3 regions of the Streptomyces sp. NPDC001492 genome follow, and region 1 is predicted to be linked to each of the others. Evidence: riboswitches for the same ligand, from Rfam matches in the RefSeq annotation. Region 1 holds a riboswitch; each other region holds the start of a gene.
What was found. A riboswitch is a leader RNA that binds a small molecule or an ion and turns the genes downstream of it on or off. The one in region 1 is predicted to bind cobalamin.
Positions count from the first base shown of each region.

Region 2: linked by a shared signal. The riboswitch ahead of ACWC1K_RS34070 (cobalamin biosynthesis protein) and the one ahead of ACWC1K_RS08700 (CbtB domain-containing protein) in region 1 are both predicted to bind cobalamin.
Region 3: linked by a shared signal. The riboswitch ahead of ACWC1K_RS45450 (ribonucleoside-diphosphate reductase subunit alpha) and the one ahead of ACWC1K_RS08700 (CbtB domain-containing protein) in region 1 are both predicted to bind cobalamin.

Region 1 is NZ_JBSFHW010000005.1:206,631-216,870, forward strand. It holds gene ACWC1K_RS08675 (phytoene desaturase family protein) at 1-335, opposite strand, end outside; gene ACWC1K_RS08680 (tetratricopeptide repeat protein) at 877-3,099, opposite strand; gene ACWC1K_RS08685 (oxygenase MpaB family protein) at 3,162-3,959, opposite strand; gene ACWC1K_RS08690 (acyl-CoA dehydrogenase family protein) at 4,029-5,207, opposite strand; gene ACWC1K_RS08695 (CbtA family protein) at 5,347-6,102, opposite strand; gene ACWC1K_RS08700 (CbtB domain-containing protein) at 6,128-6,349, opposite strand; cobalamin riboswitch at 6,353-6,535, opposite strand; gene ACWC1K_RS08705 (histidine phosphatase family protein) at 6,636-7,208, shown strand; gene ACWC1K_RS08710 (ferredoxin) at 7,212-7,583, opposite strand; gene ACWC1K_RS08715 (DUF6479 family protein) at 7,689-8,060, shown strand; gene ACWC1K_RS08720 (chloride channel protein) at 8,561-9,871, opposite strand.
Region 2 is NZ_JBSFHW010000033.1:54,443-64,682, forward strand. It holds gene ACWC1K_RS34040 (hypothetical protein) at 1-881, opposite strand, end outside; gene ACWC1K_RS34045 (alpha/beta hydrolase family protein) at 1,273-2,391, opposite strand; gene ACWC1K_RS34050 (class II aldolase/adducin family protein) at 2,501-3,232, opposite strand; gene ACWC1K_RS34055 (lysozyme) at 3,429-4,178, shown strand; gene ACWC1K_RS34060 (anion permease) at 4,331-5,581, shown strand; gene ACWC1K_RS34065 (hypothetical protein) at 5,615-5,842, shown strand; cobalamin riboswitch at 5,989-6,130, shown strand; gene ACWC1K_RS34070 (cobalamin biosynthesis protein) at 6,231-7,283, shown strand; gene ACWC1K_RS34075 (cobyric acid synthase) at 7,280-8,791, shown strand; gene cobN (cobaltochelatase subunit CobN) at 8,788-10,240, shown strand, end outside.
Region 3 is NZ_JBSFHW010000063.1:31,941-42,180, forward strand. It holds partial or broken gene ACWC1K_RS45420 (carbon starvation CstA family protein) at 1-1,437, shown strand, start outside; gene ACWC1K_RS45425 (YbdD/YjiX family protein) at 1,403-1,609, shown strand; gene ACWC1K_RS45430 (DUF3311 domain-containing protein) at 1,747-1,998, shown strand; gene mctP (monocarboxylate uptake permease MctP) at 1,995-3,632, shown strand; gene ACWC1K_RS45440 (ATP-binding protein) at 3,695-7,084, opposite strand; gene ACWC1K_RS45445 (GNAT family N-acetyltransferase) at 7,372-7,878, shown strand; cobalamin riboswitch at 7,941-8,069, shown strand; gene ACWC1K_RS45450 (ribonucleoside-diphosphate reductase subunit alpha) at 8,194-10,240, shown strand, end outside.

The DNA.
Region 1 (10,240 bases):
TTCTCGCCGCCGCCGACCAGGAGCCCGGTGGGGCGGCCGTCCCGTTCCACGGGGGTGTACGAGGAGATGGTGCGGGCGCGGACGCGGAATTCGAGACCGAGATCGCGCACGATCTTCTTCGGCAGCAGGCTGACCAGGTAGGAGTAGCGCGACAGCCGTGCGTCGACGCCGGCGAAGGGGCGCGTCGAGACCGCGGCACCTCCCGTGTGGTCCAGCCGCTCCAGGACCAGTACGGACCGGCCGGCCCGGGCCAGATAGGCGGCGGCGACGAGGCCGTTGTGGCCCCCGCCGACGATCACGGCGTCGTATGTCCGGTGTCCCTCGTGTGCAGCCATGGTTCTTGGTAACACGCGATGATCGTCAACGGCCAGGGGTGTACGGCGACGGGGTCAGCACCCGCCGGACGCGCACTGCCGGCGCAGCACCACCACCCGGCGGTACAGCTCGACGGCCTGGGCAGCACGGGCGGGCTGTCCCGCCGTAGCCCGGCGAGCATGCGGGGGCGGCCGTGGCCCCGGACATGGTCGCGGGCGGCAGCCACACCACGGTGCACAGCCCAGCGACCCGGCCGGCCGAGGCCCACGGCTGCCAGGCGCCCAACCACAACCGGCCCCGGAGTCCCCGAAGCGCTTCAGCGCCCGCCCGATGCGCACTGCCGGCGCAGCACCACCACCCGGCGGTACAGCTCCACAGCCTCGGCGCCGCAGCCAAGCTCTCCCGCCGTGCCTGGCGAGCATGCGGGGCGGCCGGGACCCCGGACATGGTCGCGGGCGGCACCCACGCCGCAGTGCTCGGTCCTCCCACCGACCCGGCCGGCCGAGGCCCACCGCAGCCCAGTCGCCCAACGACAACCGCCCCCGAAGATCCCGACGCGCCTCATCGCCCGCCCGACGCGCGCTGCTGGCGCAGTACCGCCACCCGGCGGTACAGCTCCACGGCCTCCGCGCCGCGGCCGAGTTGTTCTAGGCAGTGGGCCTCGTCGTTGCGGCTGGCGAGGGTGTCGGGGTGGTCGGGGCCGAGGACGCGTTCGCGGGCGGCGGCCACGCGGCGGTATTCGGTCAGGGCGTCGGACCAGCGGCCCAGCCAGCCGAGGCCGACGGCGACCTCGCGGCGGCTGACCAGGGTGTCGGGGTGCTCGGGGCCCAGCACCCGCTCGCGGATCGCGCAGACGTCGCGGGACTCGGCGAGGGCCTCCTCCCAGCGGCCCAGACGGCCGAGGTTGACGCCGAGGCCGTGGCGGGCGCGCAGGGTTTCGGGGTGGGTGGGGCCCTGGACGCGGGTACGGTCCTCGATCAGGTCGCGGTAGAGGGTGAGGGCCTCGGTGCTGCGGCCGAGGCGGCCGAGGCTGATGCCGACCTCGTAGCGGGCGGCGAGGGTGTCGGCGTGGTCGGGGCCGAGGGCCCGGGCGCGGGCCTCGGCGACCTCGCGGTAGGTCTGCAGGGCCTCCGGCCAGCGGCCCAGCTGGCCCAGGGCGTAGGCGACCTCGTAGCGGGTGACGAGGGTGTCGGGGTGCTCGGGGCCCAGCACGCGGGCACGGGCGGCGGCCACGTCGCAGGCCATGCGGTACGAGTCCTCCAGGCGGCCGAGTCTGCTGAGGTTGAAGGCGAGGTTGTGGCGGCAGCGCAGGGTGTCGGGGTGGTCGGGGCCCATCCCGCGCTCCCGGGCGGCGAGCACGGAGGTGTACACCTGGTGGGCGTCGAAGTGGCGGCCCAACTGGCCCAGCACGTACGCCATTTCCTGGCGGGCGGCGAGCGTGTCGGGGTGGTCGGCGCCGAGGGCCCGGGTTCGCGCGGCGGCCACGAACTTGTACTCCTGCAGGGCGTCTGCGGCGCGGCCGGTGCGGCTGAGGGTGAAGGCGACCTCGTAGCGGCTGGCGAGGGTGTCGGGGTGCTCGGGACCGAGCAGATGGGCGCGTTCGGCGGCGACCGCGCGGTGCACCTCGCCGGCCTCCTGCCAGCGGCCGAGCCGGCCCAGGCTGAGCCCGGCGTTGTGCCGTCCAGCCAAGGCGGCGAGGGTCTCCGCGGAGGGGGCGGGGTCCTCGCTCGGGCCGCCGGCGGGCCGGGGAATCCATTCGCCCGTGAGGCCCGCTCCGGCGTCCGGCGGTGTGGTGCCGAGACCAGCGCCGGTGGCCTTGTGACCGGTGGTCATGCCGCGCGTCCAGGAGGGCAGACGGGGCTCGCGGGAGGGCACCTGCTCCGGCGGTCGCAGTGCCGGCTGCGGGGTCACGACGGTCGGTACGTACGCCGGTGTCGTCCGGCCCGCAGTGAGACGGCGGCCCAACTCCCGGGCGTCGTGCGGGCGTTGCTCGGGGAGCTTGGCCAGCAGGTCCAGGATGATCTTCTCGAGGTACTCGGGGAGTTCGGCTCGGTGGCTGCGCGGCGGGCGGGGCGGGGTGTCACGGTGGCCGACGAGGATCGCCCAGGCGTCGTCGAGGTCGAACGGCGGGGCCCCGGTGGCGATCTCGTACAGGACGCAGCCCAGCGAGTACAGGTCGCTGCGCTGGTCGACCTCCGAGCCGCCGATCTGCTCCGGCGACATGTAGTGCGGGGTGCCCATGGCGATGCCGGTGCCGGTGAGGCGCGAGGTGAAGCCGATGTCGTGGCCTAGACGAGCGATGCCGAAGTCGCAGATCTTCACGGTGCCGTCGGCCAGCCGCATGATGTTGGCGGGCTTCAGATCGCGGTGCACGATGCCCTGCTGGTGGGTGTACGCGAGGGCGGAGGCGACCTGCTCGGCGATCTCGACGACGTCGCCGACCGGCAGCGGGTGGTGCTTGTTGTCCTCAAGGAGCTGGGAGAGGTTGCGGCCCTCCAGGAGTTCCATCACCAGGTAGAGGATGCCGTCGGACTCGCCGAAGTCGTGCACGACGGTGATCCCGCGGTGCTGGAGGGCGGCGGCCACGCGGGCCTCGCGGCGAAAGCGCTCCCTGAGGACGCGGGTGAAGGACTGGTCGTGGTGCGGACCGAGGGGCTTGAGGCACTTGACGGCGACATGCCGGCCGAGCGACTCGTCGCGCGATCGCCACACCTCGCCCATACCGCCCCGCCCGATCAGGTCGAGCAGCCGGTACCGGCCCTGGATCAGCCTGCTGTCCCCCATCTGCTGCGATCGCCCCCGTAACTTTCCGTCCCGGCCACCCCTGGCTCGTCCAGTATGGCGAGCTATCGTCCGAGTTTGTACGGTGCCGGGCGGGAGCCGGGGCCGAGCCGTGACATGGCGCGCAGGATGTGTTTGGGCGGGAGTTGCCAGCGCAGACGTGCGGGAATGCAGCGAAGCACGTTGCCTGTGGCGCGCAGTTGCAGGGTGACGGTGTCGGGTTTCGGGGCGGGTCGGCCGTACAGCTCATGGGCGTACGGCGGCAGGGCGGCGTACGCCAGTCGGGCCACGCGCCGCCACAGCACCTCGCGCGCGGGGACGAGGAGCGGGTGCGTCGGCGGGCGGAGCAGGAAGTCGTCCACTTCGCGCGCCTCGGGTCCGACGGCGAGCTCGGGCCGCACCTTCTCGAAGTAGGCGGCCAACTCCTCCTGGTCGGCCGGTACGGCGTCGGGGTCGAGCCCGACCAGGCGGGCACCGGCACGCTGTTCACCGATGTAGCGGTCGGCCTGCGCGTCGGTGAGCGGGAAGCCGGAGCGGCGCGCGACCTGCAGATAGGAGTCGATCTCGGCGCAGTGCACCCACAGCAGCAGCTCGGGTTCGTCGACGCCGTACCGCTCCCCCGTGTCCGGGTCGGTCGCCGACAGCATGGTGTGGATCTTCCGGACGCGGGCGCCGGCCCGCTCGGCGGCCTCGGTGGTGCCGTAGGTGATGGTGCCGACGAAGTTGGCGGTGCGCATCAGCCGGCCCCAGGCATCGCGCCGGAAGTCGGAGTTCTGCATGACGCCACGCACGGCCCGGGGATGCAGCGCCTGAAGGTAGAGCGCGCGGACTCCGGCGACCCACATCATCGGGTCGCCGTGCATCTGCCAGGTCACCGAGGACGGCCCGAAGAGCCCGGGGTCACCTGCGTGGATGTCCCTCACCCTTGCAGGCTAGCGCCGCACCCTGGGCATCCCCAGACCGATCCACGAGATGATCTCCCGCTGGATCTCGTTGTTCCCGCCGCCGAAGGTGAAGATCACGGCGGAGCGGTAGCCGCGCTCCAGTTCGCCGTGGAGGACGGCACCGGCGGAGCCCTCCTTCAGCGCGCCCGCAGCGCCGACGATCTCCATCAGCCAGGCGTAGGCGTCCCGGCGCGCCTCGGAGCCGTAGACCTTGACCGCGGAGGCGTCCTGGGGGGTGAGGGTGCCGTTCTGGACGGCGTGCACCATCCGCCAGTTGAGCAGCTTCATCGCATCCAGCCTGGTGTGGGTCTGGGCGAGCCGGCGGCGCACCCAGGGCAGGTCGACGACGCGGCGGCCGTCGGCCAGCTTGGTCTCCATGGCCCAGCGCTGCACGTCCTGCAGGGCGCGGATGGCCATGGTGCCGTGGGCGGCGAGGGTGACGCGCTCGTGATTGAGCTGGTTGGTGATCAGCCGCCAGCCCTGGTTCTCGGCGCCGACGCGGCGGGAGACGGGGACGCGGATGTTCTCGTAGTAGCTGGCCGTGGTGTCGTGCGAGGCAAGGGTGTTGATGACGGTGCAGGAGTAGCCGGGGTCGGTGGTGGGGACGAGGAGCATGGTGATGCCCTTGTGAGGCGGTGCCTCGGGGTCGGTGCGGGTCGCGAGCCACACCCAGTCCGCGGTGTCGCCGTTGGTGGTCCAGATCTTCTGCCCGTTGACGACGTACCCGTCGCCGTCGAACACCGCGCGCGTCTTCAGGGACGCGAGATCCGTCCCCGCGTCGGGCTCGCTGTAGCCGATCGCGAAGTCGATCTCGCCGGCGAGGATCTTGGGCAGGAAGTACGCCTTCTGCTCCTCCGTGCCGAACTGCATGATCGTCGGCCCGACGGTGTTCAGCGCCATCAGCGGCAGTGGTACGCCGGCCTGGGCGGCCTCGTCGAAGAAGATGAACTGCTCCATCGCGGTCAGACCGCGCCCGCCGTACTCCTTCGGCCAGCCCACGCCGAGCCAGCCGTCCGTGCCCAGGCGCCGGATGGTCTCGCGGTAGAAGCGTTTCTGGGCGGCCGGGTCGCCGTGCCGTGCGTAGGCGTTGTCCGGCACCAACTCGGCGAAGTACGCGCGCAGTTCGGTGCGCAGCCGCTGCTGCTCGGGCGTGTATTCGAGGTGCACGGCGCCTCCAGGCTTCCCAGGCCGGTCCTGACGGCGCACACCGTAGAACGTGTTCCAGAAATTGGGAATGGCGAGGGACAGGGAAAGGGCCCCCGGTCGTCGACCGGGGGCCCTTTGCCGAGTGAGCCGGCGGAACCGGTCAGGGGGCGACGGGAGTTGCCCGGGTGGCGCCGTCCACCCGCGCCGGTTTCGGGGCGAGCACCCGCTCCGCCAGCACCCCGAAGACCAGCCCGAAGGAGGTCCACAGGGTCAGCTGGACGGCCAGGGCGGCCAGTCGGAACTGCCAGAGCAGGGTGGCGGAGAAGTCCTTCGGGACCTCGTTGACGGCCGGCAGGAACGCATACGCGAGCCCGACGGCGAGGAGGAAGAACGCGCCCGCGGCGAGCGTCGCGTTCCAGTTGCCCAGGCGCGGCGCGAGGCGCTTGCCCAGGATGACGGTGGCGACGGCCAGCAGCACGCTGAGCACCATCATCAGGAAGTACAGCGTGGTGCGCTTGCCGATGGTGCCCGGGTCGCCGACGGACGGCGGGTTGGCCGGGTACTTCAGGAACGGCACGACGTACACGGCGATCAGACCGGCGGCCGCGAGGAGCAGCGCGCTCGCGCGCGGCCCGAAGCGGCCGATGCGGCCGAGCGCGAAGCAGTACGCGAGAGCGGCGATGCCGCCGAACGCGACGCCGTAGACCAGGACACCGGTGGACAGGCCCGCGGTGGACTGCATCGTGCGGCTGACGACTTCCATGCCGTGCTCGTGCGAGTGAGCCTCCTCGTAGGCGATGGCCGCGTCGACGCGCGGTTCACCGAGGAAGTAGGCGACGACCAGGGCGAGCAGGCCCGCGGCGAGTCCCGCGAGCATGCCGCGCACCAGGAGGTTGCGGACGGTTGCCGAGTTCATGAGCGGCTGTGCTTTCTCGCCGCCCTCAGTGGCAGGGGAAGCCGAGCAGGTGACGGGCGTCGTGCACCCACTCGTGCACGTCAGATCCGTTCATCACGGAGGTGGCGCCCTGCTCGGCGCCGACGAAGTAGAGCAGTACCAGCATCAGGATGCCGAAGAAGACCGCCCAGGGGACGATCGCGCCGATCGGCAGCTTTGCGGGTACGGCGGTGGGGGTGGTGGTCGGCTGAGCGACAGACTGCGCCATGGCAGGCCCTCCTGGGGGAACTCGCGTCCCGTCTCGGTGGTGCACGCGACGACGGGGCGGGTCTGACTCACCCGGTGCGCACCCAGGGTGCGTACCGGACTTACAGTGGCGCGACCGTGCCGGACTTCCACCGGCTTCCGCTGTGCCGTCGTCAATATCCACGAGAAGGTACCGCGAAGCAGAGTTGCGGCCAAGAGCGCACGGATCGGCGGCGAGCGCCCCTGGTGAGCCGTTTCAGCCGTCGGATCAAGGGATTTGAGGGAATGTCGAGGGCGGGGACGGACGTATGACAAGCCGAGTGATCTTGGTCTCACCTGCGCTCACCGCGGCGCTCAGGGAGGCGCGCTTCGACGACGGCTGCCCGCTCGACGCCTCGGGGCTGCGGCAGGCACGGGCGGCCGCCGGCACGCTCCCGGCGGCGGAACGGGTCCGGGTCTCCCCCACCGTGCGCTGCCGCGAGACGGCGCAGGCTCTCGGTCTCGACGCCGTGGACGCGCCGGAGTTGGCGGCTCTGGACGCGGGCCGCTGGCGCGGTGCGACGCTGGCGGAGGTGAGCCAGCGCGAGCCGGAGGCGCTGGCCCGCTGGCTGTCGGACCCCGCGGCCGCGCCGCACGGTGGGGAGTCGGTGACGGCGCTGTGCGACCGGGTGGCGGGCTGGCTGGAGGCGGTCGCGCGGACACCGGGCCGGACGCTCGCCGTGGTCGAACCCGAGGCCGTACGGGCCGCGGTGGTGCGGGCGCTCGGGGCGCCGGAGTCGGCGTTCTGGCGGGCGGATGTCCCGCCGCTGACGGCGATCGAGCTCAGCGGCAGGTCCGGGCGCTGGAACGTGCGGCTCGGGCAGCCGGTCGGCGCGCCGTGAGCGTCAGTTCAGGGTGACGAGGAATTCCGTGCACGCCTCGGCGCACTGCCGGCAGGCCTTGGCGCCGTCCTCGGCGCCCGGCAGCCGGTCGAAGGCGTGCGCACCCTCCAGGCACACGGTGCGGCACCACTCCACCTGGATGCGGATGGCGGCCTCGTCCAGGTGGTTCTGCTCGGACAGCACACGGCAGGTCGCGTCGCACACCTCCGCGCACATGATGCCCTTGCGTCGTACGAGTTCCTGCTCCTCCGTGCCGTCCGGATCCACGAGGCTTGCGCGCAGAGCACACGCGCGTGCGCACTCGGTGCAGGCCTGCGCGCAGGCGAAGCGGTCCTCCAGGAACCGGAAGAGCTCCTGCTGGGTCGTCGAAGTCACACCTGGCGGGTTGCCGTCGTCGATCGCCTCAAACACCGGGAACCGCGGTCCGGCCGACTTCGGCCGGGTCGGTTCGCACCGGGTCCCATGGGTACCCGCGAGCCCATGAGCACCTCATGGATGGACATGAACATCGCCGCAGGTCGCGGCGCACTCGGAATCGGCCTGGTCGTCGTGGGGGTGGCGGTCGTGGCCCTGCTGATCGGTGCCTTCTTGCTGGGCGCCCGCATCCGTCGCCGCGAACCCGCTCCGCCGCGCCCGGAGGATCAGCCGCGGCTGCCGGACGACGGCCCGGTCCGCGAGGTACGGGAGAACCGTGAGCCCGCCGAGATACCCCGCAGCGACCACCGGCTGACCCCGCACGAGCTGCCTGGTCACGGCAATACGCCGAGCAGGACGAGCGGGTCGCAGCGGCCCAAGCGCTGGAGCGAGGGCAGCAGCGGGTCGTTCGGGAGCGGCGGGCCGGGGAGCCGCTGACGCCGGGCACGTCCGCGGGCGACGCCGGGAGGACGTGAGAGTCAAGACCGACCCCGCCCGCGGCACCCTGCCGCTGCCCGACTACGACCACCTGCCGACCGGCGGGCTCGAGAGCCCCCAGCAGCGGGAAACCCTCGCCCGCCCGAGGTCATCGACCCCATACCGGTCATCGAGTCGCGGCCAGCTCCCGAGGGGCGCACGGTGTTTCGCGTCGGCCCGAGGGTGCGCGGGACATGACGTCGACGTCGAGTTTGCGCTCGGCCCTGGGGTGGTCGAAGCACGGCGCTCCGGAGCGCAGCGGCCGGGCTGGCGGAGACGAGCCGGTGGTCCAGGAAGGTGGCGGCCCTCGCTCACCGCTGCGATCCGCCGGCTTCTGCTGACAGGCTGCGCGGCTCGGACGGCGCGTTCAGCCTCTGCACGCTCGTATACGTCTATACGTCGATGCCCTCGCGAGCCGGCCGGCTCCGGGCGATGTCCCGCAGACCTTCACCCAGTCCCGCTCATGAGGGCTCGGACGCGCCTGGACGAGGCGCTCGACCGGCCGCCGGCTCACCGAAAGCGGGGATGCTCGGCCCCTGCGGAAGCAGCTGAACCACGACGAAGGACACCACGGCGGCCAGCACCACCAGCGCCACCGTGTCCACGTTGCCCAGCAGGAGCACGACCAGGACCACGCTGCTCACGGGCACCCGCAGAGCGGCGGTCACCGACGCCGCCATCCCGACCGCCATCGCCGGCACCAGCCCCAGACCGGGCAGTGGGGCCAGCAGGACACCGGCCGCCCCGCCCAGGAACAGGGCGGGGAAGACGGGGCCACCGCGCAGGCTGCCCAGGCAGAAGGTGTACGCGAGGGCCTTGAACACCAGCACCGCGACAAGGGCACCCACCGACCAGGCGTGCGGGTGCTGCGCCAGGCCGGCCAGGGCGTTCTCCCCCGACATGGCGGCGTCGGCCGGCGAACGGCCGGTGGCGACCGCGTAGAGGCTGATGGAGGCCGCCGCCCCCAGCGCGCACAGAATGGTGTTCCGTACCGTCCGGGTCGTCACGAAGCCGGCCACGAACCTGCCGCCCACGAACACCCAGTGGATGAGGAAGGCGAGGGCCGGCGCGATCAGCAGGACCCACAGGACGTCTGCCCAGTCGAGCGGCGGCGGCTTCGGCAGCCCGATGTCCAGGCTCCCGGTCTCCAGGCCGGTCCAGTGCACGAACCCGGTGAAGATCAAATCCCCGACTCCGCTGGCCAGCAGGGCCGGCAGCATCACCGCGAACAGCTGCGGCCCACCCATCCCGGCCACCTCCATCAGGAGTACGGCTCCCACCACGGGGTTCCCGAAGAGCGCCGAGATGGCCGCCGCGGCCCCGGCCGCGCCGAGCAACGCCGTGCTCGCCTCGGTCTGCGGCGCCCGGACCAGGCTCGCGAAGAGCAGCGCCAGACCGCCGCCCAGGGCGATCAGCGGCGCCTCGGGACCCAGTACGACCCCGAGCGGCAGACCGACCAGAGCGGCGACGAGGACACCGGGCAGCGCTTCCTTGGTGACCCCGCCGGCATGCAGACCGCCCGCCGGGATGTGCCCGCCCCGCCCGGGAAGCCGGGCGACCACCAGACCTACGACCAACCCGGCCACCGCCATCAGGGGCAGCGCCCACCACCAGGGAGCCTGCTTCCAGCCCAGGTCCTTGGGCCAGTCGGTCCAGATCAGCTGCTCCAGCTGGTGGAGCGCGACGAGGAACCAGAAGGCGAGCAGTGCCACCGGAACACCGATCAGCCCGCAGAACACCAGCGCCTTGCGGTATTCGGGGCGGCGCAGCATCTTCTGCAGCTGGTCGGCCTCAGGGGGCTGATTCGCCTGCGCGGACACGGCCGCTCCCGATCTCGTCCCGGTAATGGGGTCCTCCCGAGGTCAGGACACGACAGGTGATTCAACCCATAACGGGCCAATTTTATCCAGCCGGTTGTCCATTGCCCGTCGCCACGCTAATGGGGACCAGAATCGGCTCGATGCGACCGAGGTCGAGTTGTGATGGCGACGCGTCGGGGCCATCTGTCCGTCAGGCCCCGTGCAGCGGCGTCCGCTGCACGTCGCACGCGCCGTCTGCGGCCCATGACCGCGTAGTCACTTGGCCTGCGTCGACTGAAGACACTCCAGGGGTGACGGACTCGGTGAACGTCCGCCCGCTGG
Region 2 (10,240 bases), on a different contig from region 1:
TGGGCGCAGCCGCGGAGCATCTCGTCGGCGGCGACCTCGATGTTGCCTGCGGGGCTCTGCGCGGCGACGCAGATCTGCTCCAGTTTGACCCAGACGGCCCAGCTGCCGAGCGGGGTGAGGGTGGCCTGTCCGCCGCCGTAGGTGAGGGCGCCGACGGAGGCGAGGGCGTGCAGGGCCCAGTCGAGGAGGGGCGCGAGCGGGGCGTCGAGGGCCTCGGGCTGCTCGGCGGGCTCGGGCTGCGGGCCGTAGGGGATCTCGCAGCGCTCGGTGCGCAGCTCGGTGACCCGCTGCTCCAGGAGGTCGAGGAGCTGGTCGACCGGGACGGGCCCGGCGGACAGCTGGAGGAAGGAGAGCACCTGGGGCATGGCCGAGACGACCTCGGCGACGGCGGCGGGCTCGTGGTCCGCGGGCTCGCCGTGGGCGAGGGACCAGGCGTCGAAGAGGGCGACCCAGCCGCGCAGGACGGCGCTGTCGTCGCGGTTCCAGGCGCGCAGTCGCCAGCCGGGGCGGGCGCTGTCGCCGTGCACCTCGACGAGGCCGGCGAGGCGGGCGGTGTCCCAGTCGGCGCGGACCTGAGCCACGGTCAGGCCGAGGTCCCGCGCGGCCCGTTCCGCGGTCGCGTCGGCGAGGGTGGCCTTGCCGTCGGCGGTCGCGCCGTCGCTGCCCGGGCCGAGCGCGGCGTCGGCCCAGCGGGCGACGCGGGCCGCGGCGGCCAGCTGGGAGCGAGCCATTCTGGCCAGCTCCGCGGGTGCCGGTGTGCCCTCCGGGGGGCGGGGCGCGGCGCGGCGCGGGCGGCGCTGGTTCACGGCTCTGGGGGCGGCGGACAGGGATCGCGGGCCGACGAGTCGAAGCCTGGAGTCGCGCGGGATACGGGACGTCACGGGTGCAGTCTTCCGGTTGACGGTCCGAAAACCCAAACGGAATGTCACCGCCGGTGCCGGGACTGGCCAACGCACGGGGACCGGCGAGCGGCTCGGGGACGGGAACAGGCCAGTGGTACGGCCTTAAACGGAATCGTCTCGACTGTTCAGCTCCGCTCCGGCCCGGCGCCGTGGGCGGGGGTGCCGGACGGGGTCGCACGAGCGGGGTGAGACACCGGCAGAGAGGACCCCGCGGGCGGGGCGGGGGGGCCGGCGGAGCGGGTGCGCGAGCCGGGCGAGACACCGGCAGAGAGGACCCCGCGGGCGGGGCGGGGGGCCGGCGGAGCGGGTGCGCGAGCCGGGTGAGGTCCGGGTCGGAAGAGGCGCGGGAACGGGGGGCCGGCGGAAGCGGTCACATCAGCGGGGTCAGAAAGCGGCGCAAGGCTTCTTCGTAGGCTTCCGGGTCCGCGTTCCACATCGCCGAGTGCGGGGCGTTCGGGACCGTGCGCAAGGCAATCAGACGGGGACGGGCATGGGCGAGACGGCGGGAGTACTCCCAGGGGGCGAGGGTGTCCTCCGGGCCGTGGAATATCAGCGTCGGCACGCTGAGCTGCCCGGCCTCGGTGGTGCGCTCGCGCTCCATGCCGGTACGTCCCTGGGCGGCCCGGACGGCGAGCGGCAGCAGCGCGCCCGGTGTGCGGCGGGCGGCGGCGAGGGCGCGCAGGGTGGTGGCCCAGCTGAGCACCGGGGAGTCCAGGACCAGTCCGGAGATGCTGTCGCGCAGTCCGGAGTGGGCGGCGGCGCGCAGTGCCATGGTGGCGCCGGTCGACCAGCCGTGCAGGACGACCTGTCTGGCGCCGTGGCTGACGGCGTGCCGGATCGCCGCGTCCACGTCGCGCCACTCCGTCTCGCCGAGGTGGCCGAGGCCGTCGGGGGAGCGGGGTGCGCCGGGGTCGCCGCGGTAGGCGAGGGCCAGCACCGGGAAGCGCTGGCGGTGCAGGAACTCCATGATGTTCATGGCGAGTTCGCGGGTGGCTCCCAGACCGTGCACGGCGATCACCCAGGTGTCCCGCACTCCGGGCACGAACCAGGCGGGCAGGGAGCCGAGTTCGCCGGGGATGTCCACGTCGGTGTGGGGCAGGCCGAGGGCGCTGCCCGGATCGCCGGTGTGCACGTTCGGGGTCAGCCAGACCTTGTCGCCGGGCTCCAGGGTGCCGTGGGTGACCCGTTCCAGGCGGCGGACGACGGTGTCGGCGGAGTGCGTGGCGGTGGCGAGGACGGGGCCGACGACCGCGTGGGTGCCGTCGCCGGTGAGGCCGTAGGTGCCCGGGCGCATGGCCGCCAGGTCGCGGGTGAGCGCGATCTGCCCGGCGGCCGTGGCGTGCACGGTGAGCTGGGGTTCGGTGGGCAGGGGCCGGCCCGGCGGCGCCTTGAGCGCCGCGTCGCTCGCGAACCGGCCGGCGACCACGCTTGCCGCGCCGGCCGCCAGGGCCACGGTGACGGCTGCGGCCGTCGCTTTGACTGTGCGCACCCGTCCAGTGTCCTGGCGGACCCGGCCACCGGCCAGCGGGAGGACGGCGCGGGGTGATGCGGATTGCGGCAGGGTGTGCCGGCTCGGCCCGGGTGCGGTTTCCCGGGCCTCACCTCCGTTGCCCGTAGCCCCGCAGTTTCTCGCCCGCCTCCGCCACCTGCTCGCGGGACAGCAGCGTCGGGGACATGCCCGGTACCGAGGAGGCCGTCAGCCACAGCCGGCACATCCATTCCAGTTGGGCGGTGCGGTCGTAGGCCTGGTCGAGGGTGCTGCCGTAGGCCATCGTGCCGTGGTTCTGCAGAAGGCAGGCGGTGCGGTCGGCGAGGGCGTGGAGCATGTTCTCGGCCAACTCGTCGCTGCCGTATGTCGCATAGGGGGCAACTCGGACGGGTCCGCCGAGGGCGCCGGCCATGTAGTGGATCGCCGGGAGCTCGGGGACGAGCGTCGAGACGGCCGTCGCGTGCACGGCGTGGGTGTGGACCACGGCGCGGGCGTCGGTGGTCCGGTGGATCGCGAGGTGCATGGGGAGTTCGCTCGTCGGGACGAGCGTGCCGAGCACCTGACGGCCTTCGAGGTCGACGCCGGTCACGTCCTCGGGCGCGAGCCGGTCGTAGGGCACGCCCGAGGGTGTGACCAGCACGGTGTCCCCGACGCGCACCGAAACATTGCCGGAGGTGCCGACGACGAGGCCGTCGGCGACCGTGCGGCGGGCGGTCGCGACGAGCGCCTCCCAAGCGTGCGCCACCTCGGCACTCGGACCCCTCCCCCACCGCTCCGGCACTCCCCGCACGCCTTCTCGCGCATCCCGTTCGCCTCGCTGGTCCCGCCGCTGCTCAGCCATGCCGCGATCCTGCCAGGCACCTCCCCGGCCCGCCGCGGGGCGGAGGCACTTTAGGGCGGAAGCCACGCCTCCGAAAGACCCCTTATAGGGACATATCCCCCTCTCTCCGTGCTTGGCCTGAGATCACCGGGCATTCGACGACCTTCCAGTAATCTCCCGTTGTTTTGTCGTGCACGTCGCCATTCCGGGGGGAAACATGGCTCGTGATCGCAAACCGCTGCGCCGCCGCACCCGCGTTCTCGCGGTCTCGGTGGCGGCACTCACCGTCACAGGGGCGGCTCTCGCCGGGCTTCCGGCCTCGGCGGCGAGTCTGCCGAAGGGGCACGACGTCTCCTCGCACCAGAAGAACGTCGACTGGTCGAGCGCGAAGGCCAAGGGCGCCAGGTTCGTCTACGTCAAGGCGACCGAGTCCACGAACTACAGCAATCCGTACTTCGGGCAGCAGTACAACGGCGCCCGCAGCGCCGGCATCATCCGCGGCGCGTACCACTTCGCGCTGCCGGACAAGTCGTCGGGCAGGGCGCAGGCGGCGTACTTCGTGAACCACGGCGGCAGGTGGAGTTCGGACGGCTGGACGCTGCCGCCCGCGCTCGACATCGAATACAACCCGTACAGCGCCAAGCACAGGTGCTACGGCCTGAGCAAGGCGCACATGGTCGGCTGGATCAAGTCGTTCAGCGGCGAGGTGAAGCGGCTCACCGGCCGCCATCCCGTGATCTACACGACCACCCACTGGTGGAACACCTGCACGGGCGGAAGCGGCGCGTTCGCGCACGACCACGCGCTGTGGATAGCCCGTCACGGCTCCGGGGCCACGGGTTCTCTCCCGGCCGGCTGGTCGTTCTGGACCTTCTGGCAGTACGACAACGGCGGCAGCCTGCCGGGTGACCAGAATCTCTTCAACGGGTCGCAGACCCAGCTGAGGAAGTTCGCCCGGGGCTACTGACCAAGCGGCGCCGGGGGACCGGGGGTCGCCGGCACGGGGCGGAGCGGCGACCCCCTTATCCAGACATCGTGCGGCCGCCCTCAGTTCATCTTCCGTTCACCCAGGTTGCCTACGGTCAACCGACCGTTGACTTCGAACGATTGCCTGGGTAAATGGAAAACTTCTCGCTGATCCTCGCGATTGTGGTAGTGACCGCACTCGCGTTTGATTTCACGAACGGTTTCCACGACACCGCCAACGCGATGGCCACCACCATCTCGACCGGCGCGCTCAAGCCCAAGGTCGCGGTGGCCATGTCCGCCGTGCTGAACCTTGCGGGTGCCTTCCTCTCCGTGGAGGTCGCCAACACGATCTCCAAGGGTCTCGTCGACGAGACCGGCATACGTCCCGAGGTCATCTTCGCGGCGCTGGTCGGCGCGATCCTCTGGAACCTGCTGACCTGGCTCGTCGGCCTTCCCTCCAGTTCCTCGCACGCCCTGATGGGCGGTCTGATCGGCGCCACCATCGCCTCGGCCGGCATGGGCGCGGTGCACGGTGACGTGCTCGTCACCAAGGTGCTCATCCCGGCGCTCGCCGCCCCGATCGTCGCGGGCCTGGCAGCGCTGCTCGCGACCCGGCTGTCGTACACCGTCGGCAAGAAGGCCGACGGCAAGGCCGCCGAAAAGGGCTACCGCGTCGGCCAGATCGCCTCCGCGGGCCTGGTCTCGCTGGCCCACGGCACCAACGACGCACAGAAGACGATGGGCATCATCACCCTCGCCCTGGTCGCCGGCGGCGCCGTCGCCCCCGACTCCGACCCGCCCACCTGGGTCATCCTCTCCGCGGGCCTCGCCATCGCGCTCGGCACCTGGCTCGGCGGCTGGCGCATCATCCGCACCATGGGCAAGGGACTGACCGAGCTCCAGCCGCAGCAGGGCTTCGCCGCCCAGACCAGCGCGGCCACGGTCATCCTGGCCTCCTCGCACCTCGGCTTCTCGCTCTCCACCACCCACTCGGTCTCCGGTTCGGTGATGGGTGCGGGCCTCGGCCGCAAGGGCGGCGTGGTCCGCTGGTCGACGGCGACCCGCATGCTCGTGGCCTGGTGCCTGACGCTGCCGGCCGCCGCCCTGGTCGGTGCGGGCGCGGAGTCCGTCACGGATCTCGGCGACTGGGGCACCGCCGTCGTCGCCGTCTTCCTGGTCGTCGCCAGTGCGGCCATCTGGAAGATCTCCCGGCGCGAGGTCGTCGACGCGTCGAACGTCAACGAGACCGACGAACCCGCGGGCGTGGTGACCACGGCGATCGCCGCCGTGACCCCGCCCCCCACGGGCACGGTGACCGAGGGCCTGACGGCCACGATCCCCGCCCCGGCCCCCGTGACCGCCGCCCCCGACCCGGCGACCCCGCCGGCCGCGGCCGTCTGAGCCCGCCCACCGGTACGAAGGAAGAGAAGCAGCATGAAGATCGACTGGGCAGCCCTGGGCTCCGTCTTCGGCGTCAGCCTCGCGGTCACGGTGGGCCTCGTGGCCCTGTTCACCCTCGGCATCATGGGCCTGTCGCGCCGCGAGCGGGCCGTGGCGCAGGGCAACTCGGCGTCCCTCGCGGTGGCCGGCGCGTACGTGGCCTTCGCGGGGTGCGCGGCGGCGGTGGCCTACGGGATCCATCTGGTGATCGCCAAGGCCTGAGGCGGCCGGACCGCCTCCCCACCGTCCCGCGGGGCGAGGAAGCACCCTTTCGTGCTTCCTCGCCCCGCGGGTTTTTCCTGCGCGGATCCGAGCGCCGGGTGTGGGCCTCAGCACACTCCCCCGCCGCAGGTCAACGGCAAGTTGACTGCCGTTCGGGGGCGTGGTGGACTGCCGAGGCCATATACGGCGGCGCGAGAGGAAGCCGGTGCGAGTCCGGCGCGGTCCCGCCACTGTCACCGGGGTAGTAAGCCCCGGGAGCCAGGAACTCTCACCGCCGGTCTCGTCGAACCAGGGCGTGGACACCCTGAGTGAGGACATGTCGCCATGCCAGCCTGCCGTTTGAGGTACAGGACCAGGTCCCTGCCCGACCCCACGGCCGGCTGAGCCGATGCGTGCCGATCGCGTCTTCGCGTACGGCGCCGCCGCCGGCCTCCTCGGTGACCATCTGCTCGGCGATCCGCGCCGTGGACATCCGGTCGCCGTGTTCGGGCGGGCCGCAGGTGCCGTGGAGCGGGTGTTGTGGCGGGACCACCGCGGGTGGGGCGCACTGCACACCGCCGTGTGCGCCGGTGGCGCCATCGCGCTCGGTGTCGTGGCGCAGAGAGCCGTACGTCCGTCCCGTGCCGCCTCCCTCGCGCTGACCGCGGCCGCCACCTGGGCCGTCGTCGGGGGGACTTCGCTCGCGCGCGAGGCCCGTGGCATCGGGCGTGCGCTGGAGACCGGGGACGTCGAGGCCGCCCGGGCCAGGCTGCCGCATCTGTGCGGACGGGATCCGCAGGCCCTGGACGCCGACGGGATCGCGCGGGCGGTGGTGGAGTCCGTCGCCGAGAACACGTCCGACGCCGTCGTGGGGGCGCTGGTGTGGGGGGCCGTGGGCGGGGTGCCGGGGCTGCTCGGGTTCCGGGCCGTCAACACGCTCGACGCCATGGTGGGGCACAAGTCGGCCAGGTACCGGCGGTACGGGTGGGCTTCGGCGCGGCTGGACGACGTGGCGGGGTGGCCGGGGGCCCGTCTGACCGCCGTACTGGCCGCCGTTGCCGGGGGTGACGGCCGGGGGGCCGTACGCGCCTGGCGTTCTGACGCCGCGAAGCATCCGAGTCCCAATGCCGGGCCTGTGGAGGCCTCGTTCGCGGGGGCGCTGGGGGTGCGGCTCGGGGGGACCTTGTCTTACGGGGGGCGGGTCGAGCATCGGCCTGTGCTGAACGCGGAGGGGCGGGCTGTGGAGGCCGGGGACATCGAGCGGGCCGTGCGGTTGTCGCGGCGGGTGGGGTGGCTGGCGTTGGGGGTCAGCGCGGCTGGGGCGGTGCTGCGGGGGCGGGCGGCGAGGCGCCCGGCGGTGGGGGCTGTGCCCACCCTCCCCCACTCTCGGCTTCGCTCGAGCGGGGGGCCCGCCATCGCCCCAGCGGAACGACTGCCCACAGCGGTTGGCGGTGCGTCATGACCGGCGGGGGGCTTCTCGTTGCCGGTACCACCTCCGACGCCGGGAAGAGTGTCGTCACCGCCGGGATCTGTCGTTGGCTCGTGCGGCAGGGGGTCAAGGTGGCGCCCTTCAAGGCGCAGAACATGTCCCTCAATTCGTTTGTGACGCGTGAGGGTGCCGAGATCGGGCGGGCTCAGGCCATGCAGGCGCAGGCCTGCCGGGTCGAGCCGACCGCGCTGATGAACCCCGTGCTGCTCAAGCCCGGTGGCGAGCAGAGCAGCCAGGTCGTGCTGATGGGCAAGCCCGTCGGCGAGCTGAGTGCGCGCGGGTATCACGGTGGGCGGCAGCAGCAGCTTCTGGGGACCGTGCTCGACTGCCTGGCCGAGTTGCGGGGCACGTATGACGCCGTGATCTGTGAGGGGGCGGGTTCTCCCGCCGAGATCAACCTGCGCCGGACCGACATCGTGAACATGGGGATCGCCCGTAACGCGCGGCTTCCCGTGCTCGTGGTCGGTGACATCGACCGCGGTGGGGTCTTCGCCTCCTTCTTCGGGACCGTCGCCCTGCTCTCGCCCGAGGACCAGGAACTCGTCGCCGGGTTCCTCGTCAACAAGTTCCGCGGGGACGTCAGCCTTCTGGAGCCCGGCCTCGACATGCTGCGCGGCCTCACCGGACGGCACACCTACGGCGTCCTGCCGTTCCAGCACGGCCTCGGCATCGACGAGGAGGACGGACTGCGGGTCTCCCTTCGGGGGACGGTGCGGGAGTCGAACGTCGCGCCGCCCGTCGACGAGGACGTGCTGCGGGTCGCCGTGTGCGCGATCCCGCTCATGTCCAACTTCACCGACGTGGACGCCCTGGCCGCCGAACCGGGCGTCGTGGTGCGGTTCGTGGACCGGCCGGAGGAGCTCGCCGACGCCGACCTCGTCGTCGTTCCGGGGACCCGGGGGACCGTGAAGGCCCTGGAGTGGCTGCGCGAGCGGGGACTTGCGGACGCTCTGGTCCGCAGGGCCGCCGAACAGCGGCCCGTCCTCGGCATCTGCGGTGGGTTCCAGGTCCTCGGCGAGCACATCGAGGACGAGGTCGAGAGCCGGCGCGGGCATGTCGAAGCGCTCGGAGTGCTGCCCGTACGGGTGCGGTTCGCCCGCGAGAAGACCCTCACCCGGCCCGTGGGGGAAGCCCTGGGCGAGCATGTCGAGGGGTACGAGATCCATCACGGGGTCGCCGACATAGGCGGCGGCGAAGCCTTCCTGGACGGCATCCGGGTCGGGCAGACCTGGGGCACGCACTGGCACGGCTCGCTGGAGTCGGACGGGTTCCGGCGGGCCTTCCTGCGCGAGGTGGCGGCCGCCGCGGGCCGTCGTTTCGTGCCGGCGCCCGACACCTCTTTCGCCGCGCTGCGCGAGGAGCAGCTCGACCGGCTCGGCGACCTGATCGAACACCACGCGGACACGGACGCGCTCTGGCGGCTCATCGAGTCCGGCGCGCCGCAAGGACTGCCTTTCATTCCACCGGGAGCGCCCGCATGAGCACAGTGTTGTTGTTGTCGACCGCCGACACGGATCTGTTGGCCGCTCGGGCCGCGTCCGGTGCCGACTACCGGATCGGCAACCCGACCCGGGTGGATGTGACCGAGGAGCTGCCCGGCCTCCTCGACGGCGCCGACATCGCCGTCGTACGGCTGCTGGGCGGGAAGCGGGCCTGGGAGGACGGGCTCGCCGCGCTCAGGGCGTCCGGGATCCCGACCGTGCTGCTCGGCGGGGAGTCCGTCCCCGACGCCGAGTTGATGGCCGAGTCGTCCGTGCCCGCCGGTGTCGTGGCGGAGGCGCTCAGGTACCTCGTCGAGGGCGGCCCCGCCAACCTCACCGAGCTCGCCCGGTTCCTGTCCGACACCGTGCTGCTGACCGGTGAGGGGTTCGTCGAGCCGCAGAAGATGCCGGAGTACGGCGTCCACGGCGAGCGGGAGTTCGTCGAGGGGCGGCCGACCGTCGGTGTGCTCTTCTACCGGGCCCATGAGCTGAGCGGCAACACCGCCTTCGTGGACACCCTGTGCGAGGCGATCGAGGCGAAGGGCGCCAACGCCCTTCCCGTGTACTGCGGTTCGCTGCGCGGTGCGGACGCCGGGCTGTACGAGATCCTCGGGCGGACCGACGCCCTCGTCGCCACCGTCCTCGCCGCCGGCGGCACACACGCCTCGCAGGCCTCGGCCGGAGGTGACGAGGAGGCCTGGGACATCGGGGCGCTCGCCGACCTCGACGTGCCCGTCCTGCAAGGTCTTTGCCTGACGTCCTCCCGTGAGACCTGGGACGAGTCGGACGCCGCCCTGTCCCCCATGGACGCGGCGATGCAGGTCGCGATCCCCGAGTTCGACGGGCGGCTGATCACCGTCCCGTTCTCCTTCAAGGAGCAGGGCCCCGACGACGTGCCCGTGTACGTCGCCGACCCGGAGCGGGCCGCGCGCGTCGCCGGGATCGCCGTACGGCATGCGCTGTTGAAGCACAAGGCGAACGCCGACAAGAAGCTGGCGCTCGTCTTCACCGCGTACCCGACGAAGCACTCCCGGGTCGGCAACGCGGTCGGGCTCGACACGCCCGCGTCGGCCGTACAGGTGCTGGACGCGCTGAAGGCCGCCGGGTACTCGCTCACCGAATACCCCTCCGGCGGCGACGAGTTGATCCACCGGCTCATCGCGGCCGGCGGTCACGACGTGGAGTGGCTGACCGAGGAGCAGCTGGCCGCCGCCCCCGCGCGCGTACCGCTGGCCGACTACCGGGCGTGGTTCGACCAGCTGGACCCGGAGCTCAGGGACGGGATGCTGGAGGCGTGGGGCGAGCCGCCGGGCAGTCTGTACGTCGACGGGGAGGACATCGTCCTCGCCTCCCTCCAGTTCGGGAACGTCGTCGTGATGATCCAGCCGCCGCGCGGCTTCGGCGAGAACCCCATCGCGATCTACCACGACCCCGACATGCCGCCCTCAC
Region 3 (10,240 bases), on a different contig from region 1:
GGGCCGCTGGGTCGCCGAGTCCTCGTGGGCCGGCACCTTCACCCTCGCGCCCTCGACCCTGGTCGTCTGGCTGGTGGCGTACGGCTTCGTCGCCTCGATCCTGCCCGTGTGGATGCTGCTCGCGCCCCGCGACTACCTGTCCACCTTCATGAAGATCGGCACCATCGCGCTGCTCGCGCTGGGCGTGGTCGTCGCGCTGCCGACGCTGAAGATGGACGCGGTGACGGACTTCGCCTCGCGCGGAGACGGCCCGGTCTTCGCCGGGTCCCTGTTCCCGTTCGTCTTCATCACCATCGCCTGCGGCGCCCTGTCGGGCTTCCACTCGCTCATCTCCTCCGGCACGACGCCGAAGATGATCCAGAAGGAGACGCAGGTCCGGATGATCGGCTACGGCTCCATGCTGATGGAGTCGTCGGTCGCGATCATGGCGCTGGTCGCGGCGAGCATCATCGACCCGGGGCTGTACTTCGCGATGAACGCACCGTCCGGCGCGATCGGCACCACCGTGCAGAACGCCTCGCAGGTGGTGACCGGTTGGGGCTATCACATCTCCCCCGCCGACCTCGCCCAGGCCGCGAAGAACGTCGAGGAGTCGACCCTGCTCTCCCGTACCGGCGGCGCGCCCACGCTCGCCATCGGTGTCTCGGAGATCTTCTCCAAGGTCACCGGCGGGAGCCTGAGGGCCGTCTGGTACCACTTCGCGATCATGTTCGAGGCGCTGTTCATCCTGACCGCGCTGGACGCCGGTACGCGGGTGGGCCGGTTCATGCTCCAGGACATGCTGGGCAACGTCGTCCGGCCGTTCAGGAACGTGAGCTGGAAGCCGGGCCTGGTCATCACCAGCGCGGCCGTGTGCGCGCTGTGGGGGTACTTCCTCTGGGTGGGCGTGCACGAGCCCCTCGGCGGCATCAACCAGCTGTTCCCGATCTTCGGCATCTCCAACCAGCTGCTGGCGGCGGTCGCCCTGGCCGTCTGCACGACCCTGCTGGTGAAGTCGGGGCGGGCCACAAGTGGGCCTGGATCACCGGGATTCCGCTGGCCTGGGACGCGACCGTGACCTTGACGGCCAGCTACCAGAAGGTGTTCTCCAGCGACCCCAAGGTCGGCTTCTTCAAGCAGCGGTCCGTGTTCCAGGACGCGATCGACGCCGGGAAGGTGCTGCCGCCCGCCAAGACCATGGACGACATGCACACCGTGGTCACCAACTCCACGGTGGACGGCGTCCTTGCGGCGGTCCTGGCGGTCCTGATCGTCGTGGTGATCGCGGACGCCCTGCGGGTCTGCGTCCGGCACATCCGCCGACCGGCGCTCTCCTCGCTGAGCGAGTCGCCGTACGTCGAGTCGAGGATCACCGCCCCCGCGGGGCTGATCGCGACGCGGGAGGAGAAGGAGGAGGAGCGCCGTGCGGTCGTCGGTACTGCTGCGCCGGGCGATTAGGGGGGTGCGCTGGTATGTGCGGGAGCTGACGGACGAGTCGGCGTACGACCGTTATGTCGCGCATCTGCGCAAGACCCGTCCGGGCGCGCAGGTGCCGTCCCGGCGTGAGTTCGAGCGGATGCGGACGGACCGTCAGGAGGCGGATCCACGGCAGGGTTTCCGCTGCTGCTGACAGCGATGTCGCACCGATGTCGGACCTTCACGGAATCGACGTACCGATATGCGGACGAGGTCTTCCGCACTGGTGACACCGTGACCTAGATTGCCTGCGCGTTACACAGGTGATCAGTGAGGGGACGGAGTCGCGGTATGTCTGAAACGCCAGAAGCGAGACCCCCGGTGGTGACACCGGTCCGCGTCGTCATCGCCATCTGCCTCGTCGCGCCCTTCGTGGCGATGCTGTGGGTCGGCTCCTACGCCAAGACCGACCCGGCGCTCGGCGGTATCCCGTTCTTCTACTGGTACCAGATGCTGTGGGTGCTGATCTCCACGGCGCTGACCATGACCGCGTACCAGCTGTGGCAGCGTGACCAGCGGGCCCGCCGGGGAGGCAGCAAGTGAAGACCGGCGTGAACGGCGTCGCGCTCGGCGTCTTCATCTTCTTCTTCCTGGCCGTCACGGTCATGGGCTTCCTGGCCGCGCGCTGGCGCAAGGCCGAGAACGAGCAGAGCCTCGACGAATGGGGCCTGGGCGGGCGGTCGTTCGGCACCTGGATCACCTGGTTCCTGCTCGGCGGCGACCTGTACACGGCGTACACCTTCGTCGCCGTACCCGCGGCGATCTACGCGGCGGGCGCGGCCGGCTTCTTCGCGGTGCCCTACACGATCCTGGTGTACCCCCTGATCTTCACGTTCCTGCCCCGGCTGTGGTCGGTCTCGCACCGGCACGGGTACGTGACCACCTCGGACTTCGTGCGCGGCCGCTTCGGCTCGAAGGGGCTGTCGCTGGCGGTGGCCGTGACCGGCATCCTGGCGACGATGCCGTACATCGCGCTGCAGCTGGTGGGCATCCAGGCCGTCCTCGACGTCATGGGGATCGGCGGCAGCGCGGGCTCCAACTGGTTCGTGAAGGACCTGCCGTTGCTGATCGCCTTCGGTGTGCTGGCGGCGTACACGTACTCCTCGGGTCTGCGCGCCCCCGCGCTGATCGCGTTCGTCAAGGACGCGCTGATCTACATCGTCATCGCCGTCGCGATCATCTACATCCCGATCAAGCTGGGCGGGTTCGACCACATCTTCGCCAAGGCGGGCGAGGCCTTCAGCGCGACCAACCCGGCGACGGGGAAGCCGCGCGGGGCGCTGGTCCCGGCCGAGGCGAACCAGTGGACGTACGCCACGCTGGCGCTGGGCTCCGCGCTCGCGCTGTTCATGTACCCGCACTCGATCACCGCGACGCTGTCCTCGAAGAGCCGTGACGTGATCCGCCGCAACACCACCATCCTTCCGCTGTACTCGCTGATGCTGGGCCTGCTCGCGCTGCTCGGCTTCATGGCGATCGCGGCCGGGGTCAAGGTCACCAACGGTCAACTGGCCATTCCGCAGCTGTTCGAGAACATGTTCCCGAGCTGGTTCGCGGGCGTGGCCTTCGCCGCGATCGGCATCGGCGCGCTCGTCCCCGCGGCGATCATGTCCATCGCGGCCGCGAACCTCTTCACCCGCAACATCTACAAGGACTTCATCAAGCCCGACGCGACGGCGGAGCAGGAGACCAAGGTCTCCAAGATCGTCTCGCTGCTGGTGAAGGTGGGTGCCCTGGTCTTCGTCCTGACGATGGACAAGACGGTCGCGATCAACTTCCAGCTGCTGGGCGGCATCTGGATCCTGCAGACCTTCCCGGCCCTGGTCGGCGGCCTGTTCACGCGCTGGTTCCACCGCTGGGCGCTGCTCGCGGGCTGGGCGGTCGGCATGGTCTACGGCACGCTCGCCGCCTACGGTGTCGCCTCCCCGACCAACCCGGGCCAGAAGCACTTCGGCGGCTCCAACGCGAACATCCCGGGCCTCGGCGAGATGGGCTACATCGGCCTGACGGCGTTCGTCCTGAACGCGGTGGTCGCGGTGGTGCTCACCTTCGTCCTGAAGGCCCTGAAGGCCCCCGAGGGCGTCGACGAGACGAAGCCGGGGGACTACACGGCGGACGCGGGCGACCCGGGCGTCCAGGTGGAGCTGCCCCCGGCGACGGCGGGCGCGTCCCACTAGCGGTTACGGCGATCAGCGGCCGTCGGGGAAATCCGGCGGCCCGTTGTCGTACCGCACGGCGGTCAGTCCCTCGTGCGCTTGGCCATCTCGCCCCAGAACAGGTCCAGTTCCTGTACCCGCATGCCCACCCAGTGCGGGGTCTTCCCGCGCAGGCCTCGGGGAAAGAGGCGGCGCACCCGCCCGGGCAGCAGGGCTTGCTGCTGGCGGCAGAACGGCTCGCGGATCTCTCCCCGGGGGACACAGCCCCGGGGCGGGTACGGGCAGAGCTGGAACTTGCAGTCGGGCAGACAGGTGCTGCCGGGGGTGAGCGGAACCGAGGTACCGGCCTGCAGATCGGGCCGCAGCGGGTAGCGGTTCGTGCGGATGCAGGGCGGGAGCGGCATGCCGTGCGGCTCCGCGCGGGCCAGGCGCTCCTCGACCTCGTCGGGGTGTCCGTCGCGTTCGATGAGGTTCAGCATGACCAGAATGTCGGCGACGAGGTACTGGGCTCGCGCGTCGAGGCTGCTCCAGCCCACGGAGGGCGGGATCCAAAGGTTGTGCTTGCGATACCCGGCGGGGTTGCCGTTGCGGGAGCCGATGTTGTCCGCCACGCCCTTCTCGTCGACCCAGAGGAAACGCTCGGGCTGCCCGGTCTCCAGGGCGAGGGCCACCAGGTCGGCCGCCTCGGCGACGAACGGATGGACGAGCGGCAGGGCAGGCACGCCGTTCGCGCCGGAAGCACGGTTCACCGTGCCGGCCGTCGACAGCCAACGCTGTACGGTCTGCACCGCGGTCATCCCGCCGATCGCCCGCGACGGCTCGCGTGCCCCGACGGGGCCGCCGTCCCGCTCACGGAGGCCGGCGCTGTCCGGGAGCTCCCACAGGCCCAGCGCTTGAACCAGGCTGAGCTGCGCATACCAGCACCGGGACTGCTGCAGCACGGTCTCCGCCAGCCGGATCAGGTCGGCGCGGTTGCCCGAGTGGGCGTCAGGGTGGCGTTTGCGCCGGTTGGCAGCGTATTTGAAGCCCTGGGCCAGCGCGGCCTCCAGGGCGAGCGGGAGGTCCGGGGTGCCGCCGGTGTATTTCGGGTCGAGGTGGCGCAGCCACTTGACGATGCGTTCCTGGGTCTCGTCGCGGTGGTCCTCGTCGACGGAGCCGAGGAGCATGGGAAGCATCCAGGCCCGCATCACGAACTCCCGGAAAAGAGCCACCCGTTTGTCACGGTACTTTCTGTTGATAACCCTTCGTCTGCTCTGCAGCTCTTTGATGCGTTCGGCCGACACGGCCCGCGAGGGCCCGCGGGCGGCTCTCGCCTGCCCCATCGCCACGGCCCACATCGCCAACCGCTCCCCCTTCCCGGCTTTCAGAGCACTGACCTTGGCGTCGTACTCCTTCACGGGGTCGCTGTTGAACCCACTCCGCTCGCGGAGCATGCCGAACGCGGCATTGCCGCCGGTGCCGATCTCCTGCGCGACGGCCAGGCGTAGCGGGTAGGAGGGCTCCGCGATGCCCATCTCGAAGAGCTTCTCGTACAACGGCACGGTGTCCGTTCCGTCGCAGACGGCCCGCAGTGCCGCGCCGAGCCGCCTCACCAGCCTGAGCTTCGCGTCCTCGAGGCTGCGTCGGTCCCCCTTGACGCGGGGCCAGCCTTCGCGCACCTTGGCGACGATGTCCTCCAGCAGTCTCGGGTTCTCCTCCACACTCTCGATTTCTATGGCCGCGGCGTAGAGATCCAGGGCCTTCGGATCCTCCGTGCGGAGATTCGCGGCCACGAGGAGCCGGTGGGCCAGAGTGCGCCCCCGCACAGGTGACTGCCGCACCAACTCCTCGAACCCCTTCTTCACTTCGGCCTGAATGCTGCCGCCCGTGGCCGTCAGCTCTGCCGCCCGCCGACGGGACAGCAGCACCAGAGCGATGAGCAGTTCCCGGCTGGGCCCGCGCGGCTGCAGTGCCTGCTCGACCAGCTCTCCGGCACCTCGCTCCCCAAGGTGGTGCAGTACGCGGAAGCCGAAGTAGGCCTGAAGGATGCTGTGCGGGAAACGGACCTTCTTCTCGGAGCCCTCCACCAGCCTGAGCCTGTGCGCGTTGCCCACGATCCGGGCGAGCACGGCGTGGCACTGGTCCGCGTTCCCTTCGCGCAGACGCCTGCCCTCCTCGGCACCGAGCCTGTCGCAGAGCGTGTTCCAGATCCGCCGTCGGTGCCACTCGGACAAGGCGTTCTGGCGCTTGCCGTACCGGTCGAAGCGGCGGCTCCTCGTCCACACGTGCTCCGCCCAGGTTCTCGCGTGCCGCGCCCTACCGGGATGCATGTCCTGGTCGAGCAATTCGTCGAAGCCGACCTCCAGTTCGTCCTGGAGCAGTCCGATGCACGCCAGGGCGGAGACCACTTCGACGGTGTCCCGGCGCTCCTGCGATGTCAGCGCCACCTCCTCGCGCAGCCGGCCCTCGCACAGGGCCTGATCCCATTTCTCCAGCAGCCACAGCCGGAGCGTGCTGCGATCCCGGCTGCGCGTGTCCAGCCGCTGGGGATCGTCGCGCGGCCGGTCACGCTCCAGGGCGCCCAGGCAGTGCAGTTCGCGCGCGATCTGCAGGTAGATGGGTGATTCGGTCACCTCCGCCGTCTCCACGATCCAGTCCACCCGGCGCTCGTCCGTGCCCGGTACCTGCCCTTCGAGGAACCGGAGGGCCTCCTCCTCGCTCAGCGGTTCCAGCTCGACGATCGCGGCGGGGGTGCTCTCCAGCGGACTGTGCGGCCGGGAGGCGATGACCAGGGGCAGCTTCTCGTCATAGGCGCGCTGGATGGCCTGACGGATGATGTTGTCGCGGTGCTGCTGGAGTTCGCCGTCGAGGAGCGCCTCTTCCAGCCCGTCGGCTATCACCACCGGCTTGTCGTCGGCCAGCAGTTGCTGCCAGACCCGCTCGGTCTTGCCGCGCGCCAGAACGCCCTGGGGCGCCTCGTCGGCGAAGCGCTGCTTGGCCATGCGCTCGAAGTTGAGGTCGGTCCCGCCGTCCGCGTCCCTCAGCCTGATCGGCACGGGCACGGCGTTCAGCCGGGCGAGCAGTTCGGTGAGCCGTACAAGGACGGCGGTCTTGCCCGCGCCGACACCTCCGACGAGGAGATAGGGCCTGCGCGTGTCACGCTCCCGCAGCCGTTCGGCGATGACCTGGACAACCTCCTCGCGGCCGACGATCTCGGCGGTGTCCTGCCCGGCGGTGGGCATCAGTCCCCGGGGATCCCCACGCGCCTTCGCCAGGTAACGCCGCTTGGTCCAGCTGTACCACCAGAACAGGAAGAGCGCGGCGGCGAGTGAAGCGGTGAGCACGGGACCGACGAACAGCAGGACGGCGTCGAACCCCTTGCTCTGCCGCAGGTGCTCGAACCCGGTCGACGTATGCGCGAACCAGATGTACACACCCTCCCCGCACCAGGCGAGGACCGCGAGCAGGGCGGTCAGCCACACGATCCTGGTCACGTTGGCGTAGGAGAACCATCTGCGCCATTTCCTGGGGCGGGCGGTGCCCCCGCGGGCCTTTGGACGCAACGCTCTTCGTGGCCGCGTCCTGCTGGGCGAGTGACGGGCGACCGACATCGTGCGTTCTCCCTCCGAGAGCGGTTCTCGGGATCGGAGGCCCACGCCGACGCCTGTACCTCCTTCCATTGGAAGCACTCCCCCAACGCCCCGCAACCCGGGGTCGGGTCACGAGACCCCCTGTGGAAAACCCGAGGCCCGTTGTCCTACCCGTCCGGCAGACTCGGGCCATGGACATCGTGATCCGGCAGGCGGAGCCCGACGAGTACGAGACTCTCGGCGAGATCACCGCCCAGGCCTACCTCGGCGACGGGCTGCTCGACTTCGCAGGCAGCGACTGGTACCTCGGCGAGCTGAAGGACGTCGCCAAACGGGCGGCCCACGCGCAGGTCCTGGTGGCCGTGGAGCGCGACCGCCTCCTCGGGGGCGTGACCTTCGTGCCGTCCGGCGGTCCCCTTTCCGAGATAGCCGGGCCTTCGGAGAGCGAGATACGGATGCTCGCCGTCGCCCCGGCCGCCCGCCGCCGTGGCATCGGCGAGGCCCTCGTGCGCGCCTGCATCGACCGGTCCAGGGCCACGCCCGGCCGCACCGGCCTCGTCCTGTCGACCCAGGGCTCGATGCGTGCCGCCCACCGGATCTACGAACGCCTCGGCTTCGTCCGCGTCCCCGAGCGCGACTGGCATCCGGTTCCGGGGAACGAGGACATCCTGCTCCTCACCTATGAGTTGACACTCTGACACGCTCCGAAGTCGGCGCGACACAACATATGGGGGTGCTGTCCTCACCCGGCACAAGATGTATGCTCATGCTCGCTGTCGTCGCAGGGGAATCCGGTGCGAATCCGGAACTGTCCCGCAACGGTGTACCCATACGTGTTCGCACACATATGGGCGTCAGTCCGAGGACCTGCCGACAGTGCGCCCGGCCGCCGTGGCCCGGGTGCTGTGACGTCCGGGCCTCGTGGAGTGGGCCGGTGGACGCGACGCCGTGTGCGCTCGTGACTGCCCCCTGCCCTCCGCAAGGCCCCCGTGCCGAGCGAGGGAGAGCCTCACGTGACCATCGCGCCAGCAGACCCGGTTTCAGCCAGCGCCGCCGTGGCCGAGGACGGCCTGGGAGCCGCGCTGCTGCGGACCCTGACCGGGCTGACCGCCGACCTTCCCGACGCCGACCCCGGCCGGGTCGCCGCCGCCGCGCTGCGCGGCCGGTCCGCCCGTGCGGACGAGACGGAGCTGCGCGAACTGGCCACGGAGGCGGCCGCCGGCCTCATCTCCGAGGACCCCGCCTACTCGCAGCTGGCCGCCCGGCTGCTGACGATCGGCATCGCCGCGGAGGCAGCCTCCCAGGGCGTCAGGTCCTTCACCGAGTCCGTCGCCGTCGGCCACCGCGAGGGCCTCGTCGCCGACCGCACGGCGGAGTTCGTACGGGTCCACGCCGACCGCCTCGACGCCCTCATCGACCCTCAGGCCGATGACCGTTTCGGCTACTTCGGCCTGCGCACCCTGCACAGCCGCTATCTGCTCCGGCACCCCATCACCCGCCAGGTCATCGAGACGCCGCAGCACTTCATGCTGAGGGTGGCGAGCGGCCTGGCCGAGGACGACACCACACGCGCACTCGAGGAAGTCGAGGCCCTCTACCGGCTCATGAGCCGCCTCGACTACCTCCCGTCCTCCCCCACCCTCTTCAACTCCGGCACCCGGCACCCCCAGATGTCGTCCTGCTACCTCCTCGACTCCCCGCTGGACGAGCTGGACTCCATCTACGACCGCTACCACCAGGTCGCCCGCCTCTCGAAGCACGCCGGCGGCATCGGCCTGTCGTACAGCCGCATCCGCGCCCGCGGCTCCCTCATCCGCGGCACCAACGGCCACTCCAACGGCATCGTCCCGTTCCTGAAGACCCTCGACGCCTCGGTCGCCGCCGTGAACCAGGGCGGCCGGCGCAAGGGCGCGGCCGCCGTCTACCTGGAGACCTGGCACTCCGACATCGAGGAGTTCCTGGAGCTGCGCGACAACACCGGTGAGGACGCCCGCCGTACGCACAACCTGAACCTCGCGCACTGGGTCCCGGACGAGTTCATGCGCCGCGTGAACGCCGACGGGCAGTGGTCCCTGTTCTCCCCGGCGGACGTGCCGGAGCTGGTGGACCTGTGGGGTGAGGAGTTCGACGCCGCCTACCGCAAGGCAGAGGAGGCGGGGCTCGCGAAGAAGACCATCCCCGCCCGTGACCTCTACGGCCGCATGATGCGCGCCCTCGCGCAGACCGGCAACGGCTGGATGACCTTCAAGGACGCCGCCAACCGGACCGCCAACCAGACCGCCGAGCCGGGCCATGTCGTCCACTCCTCCAACCTCTGCACCGAGATCCTGGAGGTCACGGACGACGGCGAGACGGCGGTCTGCAACCTGGGTTCGGTCAACCTCGGCGCGTTCGTGGTCGGTCAGGACATCGACTGGGAGCGGCTGGACGAGACGGTCCGCACGGCCGTGACCTTCCTGGACCGCGTGGTCGACATCAACTTCTACCCCACCGAGCAGGCGGGCCGTTCGAACGCCCGCTGGCGCCCCGTGGGCCTGGGCGCGATGGGTCTCCAGGACGTCTTCTTCAAGCTCCGCCTGCCCTTCGACTCCCCCGAGGCCAAGGCCCTGTCCACCCGGATCGCCGAGCGCATCATGCTCGCCGCGTACGAAGCCTCCGCCGACCTCGCCGAGCGGAGCGGCCCGCTGCCGGCCTGGGAGAAGACCCGTACGGCCCGCGGTGTCCTGCACCCCGACCACTACGACACCGAACTCACCTGGCCGGAGCGCTGGGCGGCCCTCCGGGAACGCGTCGCCGCCGTCGGCATGCGCAACTCGCTCCTCCTCGCGATCGCCCCCACCGCCACCATCGCGTCGATCGCGGGCGTGTACGAGTGCATCGAGCCGCAGGTCTCCAACCTCTTCAAGCGCGAGACCCTCTCCGGCGAGTTCCTCCAGGTCAACTCCTACCTGGTGAAGGACCTCAAGGAGCTCGGCGTCTGGGACGCCCGCACCCGCGAGGCGCTGCGCGAGTCGAACGGCTCGGTGCAGGACTTCGCCTGGATCCCGGCCGATGTACGCG